Linked DNA regions of Thermococcus onnurineus NA1. The protein of the gene in region 2 binds, or shares a complex with, the protein of the main gene of each other region. Links are inferred from orthologs where the notes say so. Each region holds a gene or a part of one and is shown on either strand. Other genes may lie near its edges.

What was found.
Region 1: the proteins of cgi121 (region 2) and TON_RS08340 are in contact, whole or in part, in a crystal structure (PDB 3ENH), measured with the Methanocaldococcus jannaschii proteins. The link is inferred for Thermococcus onnurineus NA1 from one-to-one orthologs.

The regions. Positions count from the first base shown.
Region 1 is NC_011529.1:1,490,098-1,497,068, reverse strand. What follows is about bases 1,674-4,481. They hold TON_RS08340 (bifunctional N(6)-L-threonylcarbamoyladenine synthase/serine/threonine protein kinase), read left to right. Parts: upstream 1,674-2,492; coding sequence 2,493-3,470; downstream 3,471-4,481. Other genes in these bases: TON_RS08330 (NAD(+) kinase), read right to left, coding at 4,236-4,481; TON_RS08335 (DUF835 domain-containing protein), read left to right, coding at 3,461-4,252; TON_RS08345 (flavin reductase family protein), read left to right, coding at 1,928-2,461; TON_RS08350 (acetate--CoA ligase family protein), read left to right, coding at 1,674-1,879. In the rest of the region: TON_RS08355 (hypothetical protein), read left to right, coding at 1-562; more of TON_RS08350, read left to right, coding at 563-1,673; more of TON_RS08330, read right to left, coding at 4,482-5,072; TON_RS08325 (lysylphosphatidylglycerol synthase transmembrane domain-containing protein), read right to left, coding at 5,075-6,121; TON_RS08320 (RsmB/NOP family class I SAM-dependent RNA methyltransferase), read right to left, coding at 6,124-6,971. UniProt on the Methanocaldococcus jannaschii protein: Required for the formation of a threonylcarbamoyl group on adenosine at position 37 (t(6)A37) in tRNAs that read codons beginning with adenine.
Region 2 is NC_011529.1:1,141,197-1,148,162, forward strand. Bases 1,743-4,545 are described here. They hold cgi121 (KEOPS complex subunit Cgi121), read left to right. Parts: upstream 1,743-2,841; coding sequence 2,842-3,249; downstream 3,250-4,545. Other genes in these bases: ftsZ (cell division protein FtsZ), read right to left, coding at 1,743-2,375; TON_RS06360 (ribbon-helix-helix domain-containing protein), read right to left, coding at 2,441-2,632; TON_RS06370 (pyridoxal phosphate-dependent aminotransferase), read left to right, coding at 3,335-4,513; TON_RS06375 (TMEM165/GDT1 family protein), read left to right, coding at 4,527-4,545. Outside these bases: TON_RS06345 (hypothetical protein), read right to left, coding at 1-334; TON_RS06350 (ParA family protein), read right to left, coding at 321-1,091; more of ftsZ, read right to left, coding at 1,125-1,742; more of TON_RS06375, read left to right, coding at 4,546-4,790; TON_RS06380 (MFS transporter), read left to right, coding at 4,803-6,008; TON_RS06385 (hypothetical protein), read left to right, coding at 5,998-6,324. UniProt on the Methanocaldococcus jannaschii protein: Component of the KEOPS complex that is probably involved in the transfer of the threonylcarbamoyl moiety of threonylcarbamoyl-AMP (TC-AMP) to the N6 group of A37, a step in the formation of a threonylcarbamoyl group on adenosine at position 37 (t(6)A37) in tRNAs that read codons beginning with adenine.

The DNA.
Region 1 (6,971 bases), 350 kb from region 2 along the record:
TGTGATATTTCTGAACTCGACCAGGAAGGAGATATCGCTCCAGTACGACCCCCACGAGGGCTACGTCCAGTTCAATGCCACATTTACCGGTGCCAACGCAACGCCGGTAGTTATCGATCAGCTCCTCTCGAGCTTCAAGGCCACGATGGACATAATAAGTCTGGACACCCGCGAGGAGAACGGCACCTTGGTTGTCATCGGTGTGGCAAAACCCAAGGTGGCCTACAGGGAGACCTCCTCCGAAAAGATATGGGAGGCCCTTCTTAAACTGCCCGGGTCGTTTGACAGGGTTTCAGTGGTGGGCGGCACCTACAAGATGGCTCCCGACAACACCATCGTAATCACTGTGACTGAGAAAAAGACGAGCCGTCTGCCTTACATCTGGGCGGGCCTGATTCTGGTTGTCGTTCTCGGAATACTCTGGATCAAGAGGCGTGGGACATCTTCAGAGGAGCCAGAGCAGCCAACTGGGGAAGAGAGTGGGGCTGTTGAAGAAGGACGCACTGAAAATGAAGAAGTCGAGGAGTTAAGTGATGAGACCTCCGAACCGGGAGGTGAGTGAATGGACTTCTTCTTTTATCCCAAGAGCGTCGCGATCTTTGGCTCCTTCAAGGAGGGTGCGATAGCCTACGAGATTCTCAGGAACATCGTCGAAGGTGGCTTTGATGGGAGGATAGTTCCAGTTAACCCAAAGGGTGGAACCGTTGAGATCGCGGGGAAAGCCTTTGAAATTCGTCCGAAGCTGGAGGAGCCCGTTGATGCTGCCATAATTGCCATTCCTGCGAAGTTCGTTCCATCGCTCATAGACGAGATTGGTGAACTCATCAAGGGTGCCGTCGTCATAAGTGCCGGCTTTTCCGAAGTCGGAAACGTTGAGCTTGAGCGCGAGCTCGTCGAGAAAGCCAGAAAGCATGGCATTAGAATCATCGGCCCTAACTGCGCCGGCATCTTCGGCGTCCACGGCAAGTTTTTCGGCTCCTTCGAGGTTCGCGTTAAGCCGGGTGGTCTGGCGCTCATAAGTCAGAGCGGCGCCTTCGGCGGTGCCGCTTTAGCGATGGGCAACGACGAGAGGATAGGCTTCTCGGCCTTCGTTTCTTATGGAAACGCGGCTGACCTGAACGAGAGCGACTTTCTGAGGTATTTTGCAGATGACAAAAACACGAAGGCCATAGCACTCTACATTGAGGGCGTTAGGGACGGGAGGCGCTTCATGGAGGCCCTCCGCTATGCAGCTGGCAAAAAGCCTGTGATAATCCTCAAGGCTGGAAAGAGCAAGAGTGGTGCAAGGGCAGCCGCTTCTCACACCGGTTCGCTCGCCGGAAGCTATGAGATTTACAGGGCGGCCTTCAAGCAGGCCGGCGCCATAGAGGTTGAGGAGATGGAGGGGCTATTCGACGCAGCGAAGGCCTTTGAGATGTACGAGAAAGCCGGGAGGCGCGTTGCCGTGATTACCAATTCTGGCGGGCCCGGTGTTCTCGCTACCGACAAGCTCGAGAGTCTTGGCCTCGAAATAGCTCAGCTAAGCGATGAAACCGTTGAAGAACTCCGCTCGTTCCTTCCACCGCAGTGCTCGGTTAAGAACCCGATAGATCTCATAGCTGATGCGGACTACGAGCGCTACAAGAAAACGATTGAGATCGTCTGCAGGGACGGGAACGTCGATGCTTTGCTGGTAATCTGCGTCCCGCCGATATTTGTCCCGAGCGAGGAGATAGCGAAGGCTGTAATTGACGCCGAGTGCGACAAACCGGTGATAGTGAACTTCATGGCTGGAGAGCTCGTTAGGGATGGGGTTAAGCTGCTGGAGGAAGGTGGAATAAAGAACTTCCCTACACCGGAGAGGGCAGCCAAAGCTTTGGCGTGGCTCTCCCGTCGCTGAGGCTTTTAACTTTTTAAGGTGAAGCCCAATTCATTTTTGGTGGTTCTCATGAAGCCGTACCGACTCCTCTATCCTTTGAGGACTTACCTCATCGTGGCAGGAAATGGTGAGGAGACAAACGTAATGGCCGCCGACTGGGTCACGATAGTCTCGTTCAGGCCCTTCATGGTTGGTGTTGCCATTGCTCCTGAGAGGTATACATGGGGGCTGATAAAGAAGTACCGCGAGTTTGTCATCAGCGTGCCGAGTCTCGATATGCTCCGGGACGTCTGGATAGCCGGCACTAGACACGGCCCTGAGAAGCTGAAAGAGATGAAAATAACCCTTGTTCCATCGAAGGCTCTTGAAACCCCCAGCATAAAAGAGGCCCTTGCGAACGTTGAGTGCAGGCTCGTGGATGAGAGGGACTATGGCGATCACACATGGTTCGTTGGGGAGGTTGTAGATAGCTCATACCGAAAGGATGCCTTCGAAAACGACAGGCCAAATCTTGACGCCAAATTCCTTGCTCATACTGCATGGACGGATTTTGTGACCTTCGAGAAGCACGTCCATCGTCCTCCTCAAGTCCACTCTCGATAACCTTTTATACTATTTTTACACTCCACCCTTGATGATAGCTCTTGGCATAGAGGGGACGGCACACACTCTTGGCATAGGTATAGTCACCGAGAAGAAAGTTCTCGCCAACGTATTCGATACTCTCACTACTGAAAAGGGTGGAATCCACCCAAAGGAAGCCGCCGAACACCATGCAAGGCTTTTGAAGCCTCTTCTGAGAAAGGCCCTTGACGAGGCGGGAATAACTATCGAGGACGTTGACATGATAGCCTTCTCCCAGGGACCAGGTCTTGGGCCTTCTTTGCGAGTTGTTGCCACGGCTGCACGAGCTCTTGCCATAAAGCATAACAAACCGATAATCGGTGTGAATCACTGCATAGCTCACGTTGAGATAGCTAAGATGTTCGGTGTTAAAGACCCCGTTGGTCTCTACGTGAGCGGTGGAAACACCCAGGTTCTGGCGTTGGAGGGAGGCCGCTACCGAGTCTTCGGTGAAACGCTTGATATTGGCATAGGTAACGCTATAGACACCTTTGCGCGCGAGATTGGGATAGGTTTCCCTGGAGGACCCAAGATAGAGAAGCTTGCCCTGGAGGGAGAGAAATACATTGAGCTCCCCTATGCGGTTAAAGGTATGGATTTGAGCTTCTCCGGAATACTCACTGAGGCCGTCCGGAAGTACCGCACGGGCCGGTATCGGGTTGAGGATCTTGCCTATTCTTTTCAGGAGACTGCATTTGCAGCGCTCGTTGAGGTCACCGAGAGGGCCGTTGCCCACACCGGCAAGGATGAGGTCGTTCTCGTTGGAGGCGTCGCCGCGAACAACAGATTGAGGGAGATGCTTAGAATAATGACCGAGGACAGGGGGATAAAGTTCTTCGTTCCGCCCTACGATCTCTGCAGAGACAACGGGGCCATGATAGCTTACACTGGATTGAGGATGTATCTTGGCGGTGTTAAGTTCAATCTCGAGGAAACTGTGGTAAAGCAGAAGTTTAGGACGGATGAGGTGGAGGTTGTATGGAGTTAAAGGTTTCAATCTGGATCTTTTTTATTGATATCGTACTGTTCATCGTTATCGGATATTCCGCGCTCTACGCCCTCAGAAGGATATCACGTTACGGTGAACCCCTTAACAGGTTCATCGTTATAGTGGCAGTTTCCATGTTCACGGCTGCGGCAGGAAGGGCACTTGATATCGTTGACGATTTCACTGGAGAAGTGCCCATTATTATATCTCTAGAGCAGATTCTCTACTTTCTTTCGATAATCGGTATAGCATATGGACTGTTGAGCTATATAAGCCATGTTGAAAAAACTATTCTTCCGATTCCTGCAAATGCCGCTGGGAACGCAAGGCTCTCCCCGGGGGGTTATCTCTACACGGGAGAAGACACAGGAGATCTTGTAGAGTTTATTTCTTCAATTGACGCTCCAGTGCTTGTAATCACCAGGAGTCCTTGGATATACGAAAATATCGGAGAGCACGTTCAGACGCTCTGGATAACCCCTGCCATTGACAGGGGGATAGGGCCAACGAAACTTCATGTGATCATGGAGAGTGCAGTGAAGTTTCTCCGGGGAGGAGGCAGATTGATAGTGGTGGACTGCTTGGAGGCCTTTATCCTGTACAACGACTTTACGGCCACCTTTAGATTCCTTTCGTCTCTAAAAGACTACGCCGTTGAGGCAAAGTCCACCCTGCTCCTGGTTGTCATTAAAGGAACCATTGGGGAGAAAGAGCTGAAGATACTCATGAGAGAGTTTACTCCGGTCAAGAGTCCTAAGAACCTCCTCAAAACTTCCTCTTGATCTTCATTGTGTACTTTGGGTAGACCTCATTCGTGAATCTTACGAATTTTGTCTTTCTCGGGGAGAGTCTTATCGTTATCTCCGTTTCAGGCTCGAGGTAGGTGTAGAACTGGCCGTCTATCGCCAGGATTATCTCTCTAGTTACGGCTAAGTTCCTAACATCTATTTTGGTGTAGGAGGGTACTATCATCGGCCTTGAGCTCAAAGCTATCGGTGCAAGAGGGGCTATCACTATTACGTCGAGCCTTGGGTCTACAAAGGGACCTCCTGCGCTCATGGCGTAGCCAGTCGAGCCCGTCGGAGTCGATACTATGAGCCCATCCGCCCGGATTTCATCGGCGAGGCCTTCGTCTATGTAGTAGCGCAGATGGATTATCTTGCCTGGTATACCGGTCAGGATGGCAACCTCGTTGAGGGCATCGGGAACTACGTTCTCGCCGTTTAGATATGTCCTCAGCTTTATGCGCTCATCTATGTGGTAATCACCTTCAATCAGCTTGCTGAGGGCAAAAAAGGCCTCGTGTGGTTCAACCTCCGTGAGAAAACCGAGCGTCCCCATGTTGATGCCCAGCAGGGGTATTTCCTTTTTGGTCTTGTGCTCCACTCTGAGAATCGTTCCATCTCCCCCGATAACGATGATGAAATCGACGTCGAAGTCCTCCAGCGGGAGAACGTCCTCCTCATGGAACTCGGGAAGATATTTGTATGTATCGGTATCCACGTACACCTCATAACCGCTGACCTTGAGGAAGTCGTAGACCCTGTATGCGAGCTTGAGGGCGGCCTCTTTATCCCTTCTGGCCACTATCCCGAACTTCATAGTTACTTCTTCTCCCCTTCATCAGTTAAACTTTTCTTTTTCTTCTCCTCACTGACCTTAATGCCGAAGTGAGTTGTTATGAATCCTCCGAAAATCGTTGGGGCCCAGTAAGATACGACCCTCTCGATGAGTGTTGCCGTTACCGCGAAGTTCTTGTCTATGCCAAGAAGGACATAAACACCTGAATTAATAGCCTCGATGAAGCCTGCTCCACCGGGAATTATGCTAAGCAGCCCGACAACTATGCTTATCATCTGAACGACCATTACGTCCATCAGTCCTATGGGATAGTTTATGCTCAGAAAGATGAAATATGCGCGGAGGATGGTCAGAAACCAGAAAACGAAGGAATAAGCCAGGGCCAAAAAGAAGGTCTTCTTATCCTTCAGCAGGAGCCTGAAGCCCTCCTGAAACTTGGGAACGCTGACCTCTATGTTGTGAATGAATTTCTCATCGTACTTCTGTGCCCTTTTGGGCATGATTCTGGAGACCAAGTTAAAGAACCAGTAGAGTATCTTCTTCGTCCTCCTCTCGTTGAGGAGTATGGCGAGGGTTATGACGATGAGGAGGGCAAGGAGGAAGTCGAGTATGAGGAGCATTATCGTTAGGGACCTCGAACCGAGAAGGTAAACATAGATGGTGGAGGTCATAAGCATTATCACCACGGGAATGAGGTCGAGTATCCTGTCTGCCATGACTGTGGCAAAGACTGGACCGTAGGCCCCGTTGGAGCGTTTAGAGAGGTAATACATTCTAATGGGCTCACCACCGCCTCTCGCTCCTGGCGTAACGTTGTTTACAAAGATACCGACGAATATTGCCCCAAGGATGGCCTTGAAGGGTGCGTTTATGCCGAGGCTCTTAAGAAGTACACGCCAGCGAAGGGCCCAGATGAAAACTCCAGCTATATAAGCGAGAACGGCGAGCAGGAAGTAGTCCAATCTGGCCTTTTTTAAAACGTCCAATACCTCCTCTACCCCTGCCCATTCAATAAGGAGGGCAATTATGAGCAGTCCGAGGGTGAGGAATGCTATTTTTTTCCAGTCCATTCTCACACCTTCCTGAGCTTCGCTATGAAGAAGCCCTGAGTTAGATGTCTGTTCGGATAAAACCTCTGCACTCCGTCGAGACCTATGCCGTGGGAGCCTATGAATAGGCTCTGCTCCTCGAGCTTTAAACCTTTGCTCAGCATGTACTTAACGTTCGCCTCGTTTTCCTCATAGCTGAGCGTGCATGTGGAGTAAACCAGAACGCCACCCTTCCTGAGGGATTTGATTGCCGCGTTGATGAAGTGTCTCTGGTAGCGCGCCGTCGCCTCGATGTCCTTTGGCGTCCTGCTCTCCCAGAGCTTTGGCCTAATTCCCAAGGCTGTACAGGGAGCATCGAGGAGTATCTTATCGGCCTCTATTCCGAGCTCGGGCAGCTTCCTTGAGTCCATGTGGATCAGTTTGACATTTTTGACCCCGAGTCTCTTGAGCTCCTCCTCCATTTTCCTCAGCCGGTTCTTTGATTTGTCGATGGCTATTATCTCACCCCTGTTCTGCATGAGCTGCGCGATGTGGCTCGTTTTTCCTCCTGGAGCGGCCGCCATGTCGATTATCAGCTCCTCCTCGCTCGGCTCTAAAATCCTCGCAACGACCATTGAAGGCAGGCTCTGGGCGTAGAAGAGCCCCTCCTTAAAGCTCTCCAGTTCGCTCAGGCTGGGAAGTCTGAACTTGGGCAGGGTGACCTCCACCGCTATACCCCTCGTCGAGACGATCATCTCTTTGGCGCTCATCCTCGCTATTCCAATTCCAACGAGGAGGCCCCGTGGATCGCGAATCTCGACCTCGTCGCCGGGCTTGATTTTCTTGTCCGCCTGGAGGACACCGGGTGCGTAGAGCATTGCCCCCTGATAGA
Region 2 (6,966 bases):
AACGTCCCATGTACTCCCTCAGGAACTCGGGGTCTTCCCTCTTAACGGCACTCATTAACTCGTTGAATTTCTTTTCGCCAAGGGCCAGCTTGAGATAGTAGTAGAGGTTAACTGCATCCTCCACGATGGCGCTCTGCCTCCTGCCCTCTTCTCCGTAGAGCTCGATGAGCTTCCTGTTCATGTCGAGGCTTATGTAGAGGGTCTTCTGCTTCTTCTCCTTCTTCAGGTCTTTTGATTTCAATTTGACCTTCTCCTCCAGCTTCTTTGGCCTGGAAGGCTTGGTAAGCTCGTTAACGGAACCGTCAAAAAGTCTCGGGATTTTATCCTTCGACAATCTCAACCACCTCTCTGGCGAGCTTTAAGAGGGCCTTTGCGGCCCGTCCGTCACCCTCAAACTCGAATATGCTCAGCCCCTGGCTCTGGGCCTTCTCGAGTGCTATGGCCTTTGGGATCGTCGTCAGAATCGGCGCATCTGGATAGGTTTCCTTCAGCTCCCTGAGGCGCATCTTGGGAACCTTAGTCTGGCGCGTGAACTTGTTGGGAACTAAACCAAGCAGCTTGAGGTTCTCGTTGGTCTCTTCCCTTATCATGCGCATCAGGTTGAACATGAGCTGCATTCCGATGACACCGAAGTAGCTGAGCTCGAGTGGGATTAGAACGTAATCTGACGCCGTGAGTGAGTTAACCAAGAAGATTCCCATGCTCGGCGGGTTGTCTATTAGCACGTAGTCGTAGTCGGGCAGTATAGGGGTTAAAGCCTTTTCAAGTCTCCTCTCGCGGTTGTAGGCGTTGATTATCTCTATTTCCTTGGCCGAGAGGTTGAGGTGGCTCGGTATCAGGTGGAGATTCTCCCTGACCTCGACGATGGTTTCTTCGACACTGCTCTCTCTCGTCATCAGCGTTCCGACGTTGTTTTCCCCGTATTCGAGCACATCCATGCCGATCAGGCCGAAGGTGAGGTTGAACTGAGGGTCGATGTCCACGAGAAGAACGCGCTTGCCCATCGAGGCCAGCGCGTGACCGAGGTTCATAGTGATCGTCGTTTTTCCAACTCCACCCTTTTGGTTGGCTACGCTAATCACCACTGTCATAGAATCACCTGCTCAAAGTTAAAGATGAAGAAGTCAGGTAAAGTCGATAAAGTCGTCGAGAACCCTCTTCGCGTAGGGGGGAAGCTCCTTTTTGTTCTTCTTGTTCCCTGAGATAGCCCTCCAGATTTTGTCCGCTCCATCGCCATCCGACTTGAAGGGCTTTATCGGCTCTGGGGCTATCAGGTTCTCCTTGAATGATGAGCCCATCTGGAGGGCGTGCTCCCCGCCAAGTATGTGCGGTGATTTAACTCCGGTCATGATTACCATCGCACGAACGACTTTACCCATGTCCTCGTCTATCCTAGCGCCCCACTTTATCTCCGACTTTTCACCGAGCTTCTCATAGACAATGTCCATAGCGGCGTTTATCTCGCCCAGGCTGACGTCCGGACCAACGGTGAAGTGAACCAGAGCCTTATCACCGCTGCCAAACTCAACTTCAAGCATCTTGTTCTCAAGGGCGTTCTTGACGGCATCCACTGCCCTGTTGCTGGAGTCACTCTCACCTATCCCGATGAGGGCAGCTCCACCGTTGTGCATGACGCTGTAAACGTCGGCGAAGTCAATGTTAACCATAGAGGGCAGCTTTATGGTCTCGGTGATGCCTTTGACCATCCTTGCTATTATCTCATCCGCAAAGCGGAAGGCGGCATTGATGGGCAGCTTCGGAACGAGCTTGAGGAGCTTGTCGTTCTCGATAATTATGACGGTGTCCGAGTAGTACATGAGGGCTTTTATACCCGCCCTGGCTTTCTCTATCCTTATCTTACCCTCGTTCCTAAACGGAAACGTGACAACGCTAACAACGAGCGGCTCCCTAAAGCGACCGTTGTGCCTAGCGCGCTCCTTGATAACTTTAGCGACGACTGGAGCGGCGCCCGTACCTGTGCCATTGCCCATACCTGCTGTTATGAAAACCAAATCAGCGTCACCTATGGTCTCGGCAATCTCGTGGGCGCTCGCCTCGGCTGCCCGGTAGCCTATCTCAGGGTTCCCGCCGGAACCCTTGCCGTGAGTTATCTCTCTACCAAGGAGAAGCTTCTTATGAGCCTTCGTCCTAGCAAGGTGCTGAGCATCGGTGTTCATGGCTATCAGCTCAGCACCCTGGACACCAAGTTCGTAGAGTCTAGTTATGGTGTTGTTTCCAGAACCGCCAACGCCAACTATTACAATCCTTATCAGGTCGTCTAAATTATCCTCTGAAAATCCATCTAGCTTTGCCGTCTTCGGCTCGTCGTCCAAATCGAGTTTAATTCCGGCCTGTTCCAAGAGCTTAAATACCATTGGCCCCAACCCCCTCAGTCCATCAGCCATTAGAGGATAGTGATTTTAACGTTGATTTTAGCGGCTTATTTCATGATGTAGTCGGGCGTTGAGCGTTCCTCAGCCTCAAACTGATAGAGTTCCTTCTTCAGGAGCTCACGAATGGCTTCTCTGATAATCTCGCTTCTGTTAGGATAGACTCCCTTCCTAACGAGTTGATCCATGGCGTTAATCAGTCCCCGGGGGAGCTGTACACTGATGATACGCATCTTGCTCATCGTTGCACCACCCAGTCCAGCAAGCCGCTGAAATAAGTAGTGCTTTAATTAGTTAAATACTTTGCGCTTGCTTAATATTACTAGCATATTATGATTTTCAAAAAATTTTTTGAAAAAACCGAAAAAACAAAAAATAGTCCAACCCAAGAAAAATTGGAGGGGAGAAAGGGTTTTAACTTCAGAAATTTCAGCTAACTCTGGGTGGCTCGATGAGAAAAATACTAGATCGCCTTCACATCGCAAAGGTCCGTGTAGACAATGCCGAGGAGCTCATCCCAAAGCTGGGTGGGGACTTTCAGATAGTGAACGTTGAATGTTGGGAGGCCGCAGCATTTGCAGCACTCTTAGCCCTTCGTTCATTTGAGAGGGGAACAAACCACGCGAGAACCGTGGGCGGCGAGCTGCTTCTCCGTCTTGCCGGGACACTTCAGATAAAGGATGCAATAGCCCAACATGGAATAAGAAATGGAGAGAACTACCTGGTTGTCTTTGGGGGCCGTGAGCGGGCAGGATCAATACTCCAGGAACTAGGTCTCAAGGAGTTACCAATGAACGATTGTGATAAGGAAAAAGTGAAAACTTTTTTTGAAAAGGCTGCCCTCGTTGAAGTTTTATAGGCATTAGATGCCCATTTTTGTACTTCATTGAGGATAGGTTTATAAAATTCCGTCCTCATTTTCGGACTGCCCGAGGTGATGCTCGATGAGATATAAAAAGCGCAAGTACTTCCTTGCAGGGCGTATAAACCTCATCCAGCGCTCAAAAATCAGAGAACTTTTTGAGAAAGCCAGAAAAATGGAGGATGTCATTTCCCTTGGAATAGGGGAGCCCGATTTCGACACGCCCGATGTCGTTAAGGATGCTGCGAAGAGAGCCATTGACGAAGGTTACACCCACTACACACCCAACGCAGGCATTCCAGAGTTCAGGGAGGCCATAGCTGAGTACTACAAGACCCACTACAAGGTTGACGTTTCTCCCGACGATATAATCGTTACCGCTGGCGCTTATGAAGCAACTTACCTCGCCTTCCAGACGCTTCTCGAAGGGGATGACGACGTTATAATCCCCGATCCTGCTTTTGTCTGCTATGTTGAAGATGCCAAAATCGCCGAGGCGGGGATAATAAGAATCCCCCTCCGCGAGGAGAACGAGTTCCAGATTGATCCTGATGAACTTGTCGAGGCTATAACCAAACGTACCAGGATGTTAGTTATCAACTACCCCAACAACCCCACAGGTGCAGTCCTCAAGAAGAAAACCGTGAAAGCCATAGCTGATATAGCCGAGGACTACAACCTTTACATCCTTAGCGACGAACCTTATGAGCACTTCCTCTATGAGGGGGCCAAACACTACCCCATGATCAAGTACGCCCCTGACAACACAATCCTCGCGAACAGCTTCTCGAAGACTTTCGCCATGACCGGCTGGCGTTTGGGCTTTGCCATAGCGCCGACCCAGGTAATCAGGGATATGATAAAGCTCCACGCCTATGTCGTTGGAAACGTTACCTCCTTCGTTCAGATAGCGGGAATAACGGCCCTGAGAGACAAGCGCAGCTGGGAAGCAGTTGAAAGGATGCGCCAGACCTACGCCGAAAGGAGAAGGCTCGTTCTTAAGTACCTCAACAAGATGCCCCACATAACGCCGTTCAGACCGAAGGGCGCCTTCTATATCTGGGCCAAAATTGACCCAGAGCTCGATATGAGCAGCGAGGACTTTGCCGAGTGGCTGCTCGAGAACGCGAGGGTTGTCGTTATTCCAGGAACCGCCTTCGGCAAGGCCGGTGAGGGATGGATAAGGATAAGCTACGCCACTAAGAAGAGTCAGCTCCTAGAGGCGCTGGAAAGAATGAATGAGGCACTATCAAAGCTCTAACGGTGAACAAGACATGGATGGTATCCTCACCATCTTCATTGCAATATTTCTTGCCGAGCTGGGGGATAAAACCCAGCTCGCAACGATAGCCTTTGCTTCCAAATACGGCTGGAAGACAGCCTTCATTGGAGCGATCTTGGGCCTGGCGGCGGTCAATCTTATCGGCGCATTTCTGGGGGACAAGCTTGGCGACGTACTGCCCCTGGACGTTGTTCACAAGCTTGCTGGAGGACTTTTCATTATTTTCGGCGTGCTAATGATACTCGGAAAGCTTTAGGGAGGAGATATCATGGACAAACGGTGGAGGTCAGTCCTGCTCGACACGCTGGTTATGACTGCCGGTTTTGGAACTCTCACCATGATGGCCGTTGCGAAGCCCGACGTCATGGCGCACTTCGGAATCGACAGTGCCGCCTACGAGTGGCAGCATATCGCTTATGTTTTCGGTCTCTTCATAGCCTTCCTTCTCGGCCATACCAAAATCTACGAGGGCAGCTTTAAGAGGAGCGTTGCAATAGCTTTGAGCTGGGCTGCTGTAACCCAGGCGCTCATCCCACTCGCTCCCAATTGGCACGTTGTCGTTTTCCTGAGATTCATTCAGGGATTCGTCGTCACGCTCGTTCCGCTCTTTAGCACCCAGATAGCTCACTTCTTCGTGGCTGAAAGGCCCTTCGCCAAGGGTATAATCCTCTCGGGCATCTTCTGGGGCGGCGTGTTTGGAAGCATAAGCGCAAAGTACGCTGTTGAGGCTTTCGGCTGGAAAGGCGGCTTCTGGAGCACAGTCGTTATCATGTACACTGTCCTGGCCATATGGTGGCTGTTCACCGAGGACTTTGAGATAAGCCACAGAAATGAGGCCAGCACAAAGATCAACGTCTGGAAGATGCCGTTCACCTGGATTCTTGGCCTGACTTTCTTCCCAGCTCTGTGGATAATCTTCACCATCGTCGGTTTCTCAGCTTCGCTCGGCTATGAGATTGGCTGGACTAAGGAGCACGTGGCAACCCTAAGTACCAGCCTGAACATATCAAAGGCCCTCTGGAGCATAGGTATGGGCTACGTGGGCTACCTGCTCTCAAGAAAGAACCCGACAGCCAGGGGACTCTTCAAGGCCATTGTTCAGGTCATGATATTCTCCTACGCGGTGGCCTTTGTCGGTCTGCTCGTGTATGGGAAGGCCATGCTGGCGGGCAACTACACCCTCGCACTTGCTTCCGTTGTCCTCATCGGCGCCCTCCAGGGAACGGGACCGGCGTTCTGGACCAGCGCTCCAGCCACCTACCCGAAGAGCATCTTCCCCAAGGCCAGCTTTGCCCTTGGACTCATCTCCAACTCTGCCAACATCATAGCCCCGGGCCTTACTGATGCGCTGGCAAGGCAGAGTACTGCCCTTGCCCTAGGGGAGCTGGCGATAATGCCCCTTCTCGGAATCCTGACGCTGGTGATTGTTTCGAGGATGAAACTCCCCGTGGAGGAACTCGGCGATGAGGTCTAAGCCCATCGTCATTTCCTTCTTTCTGATTTTGGCAGCTTACTTCTACGGAATGGCAGCGATAAGCTTTGGAGATAGGTACACCTTCGGGGGCTTTATCGTAATAGCGACGATCCATCTCCTATTCGCTTATGGAATCAAAACTGGCCGCGATCTCGTAGTCGATGTCGCTCCCCATATAGCACTCCTTGACTTTCTCTTCGGCCTGCTGTGGGTTCTCATCGGCCTTTCAATTCCAGCGGTAAGCTTAACGCTGCTCTCAGCACTGGCGCTTTTCATACTGCTGGATGAGGAAGTCAGAATGGAGCTGAAGAGCTGAACAATACCTCTGCCTGTGCATCCTGAGACTGTCGTTTCAGTTCCTCCCGCTCCACCGGAGGAAGTTTGATTAAAGAGTTAACTTCTCACTAAACTGGCTGGCACGCTTTCACGTCTTATCAAACTCGCGAGTTTAACACAGGTTTAACTCAAAAGTCAGCGAATGAAGAGCCTGCGAAGTTAGTATGTGAAGAAAAATGCACGAACCCCATCAAATTCCTCCAGCAAAGCGGACTTCACCTTAAATCCGCTGGAATGAGTTTGCATGTCTTTTTCAAAAACAGCAAATTCCAGGGGTTTAACTTGAAAACCTCTGAATTGAAATGTTTCACTTTCCTCTTAACGCCCGAAGGGCGTTATTCCTGCAGTGAAACGATATAAAACTGGCAAAATGCGAAGTAAACCACTCAAAACTACCAGTTTGAGAAGACATGCGAGCCTTGATCAAACTCAACGGGACGATAGTCCCGTGCGTTGAAGCTTCGCTTCAACGTCGCGCAGGCGAAGTTTGTTAGAATGTGGTGCGGTGGCCGGGATTTGAACCCGGGTCACCGGCTTGGAAGGCCGGTGTCCTAGACCAGGCTAGACTACCACCGCATTGAGAGAAAGTGGTGGGGCGAGGGGGATTTGAACCCCCGACACC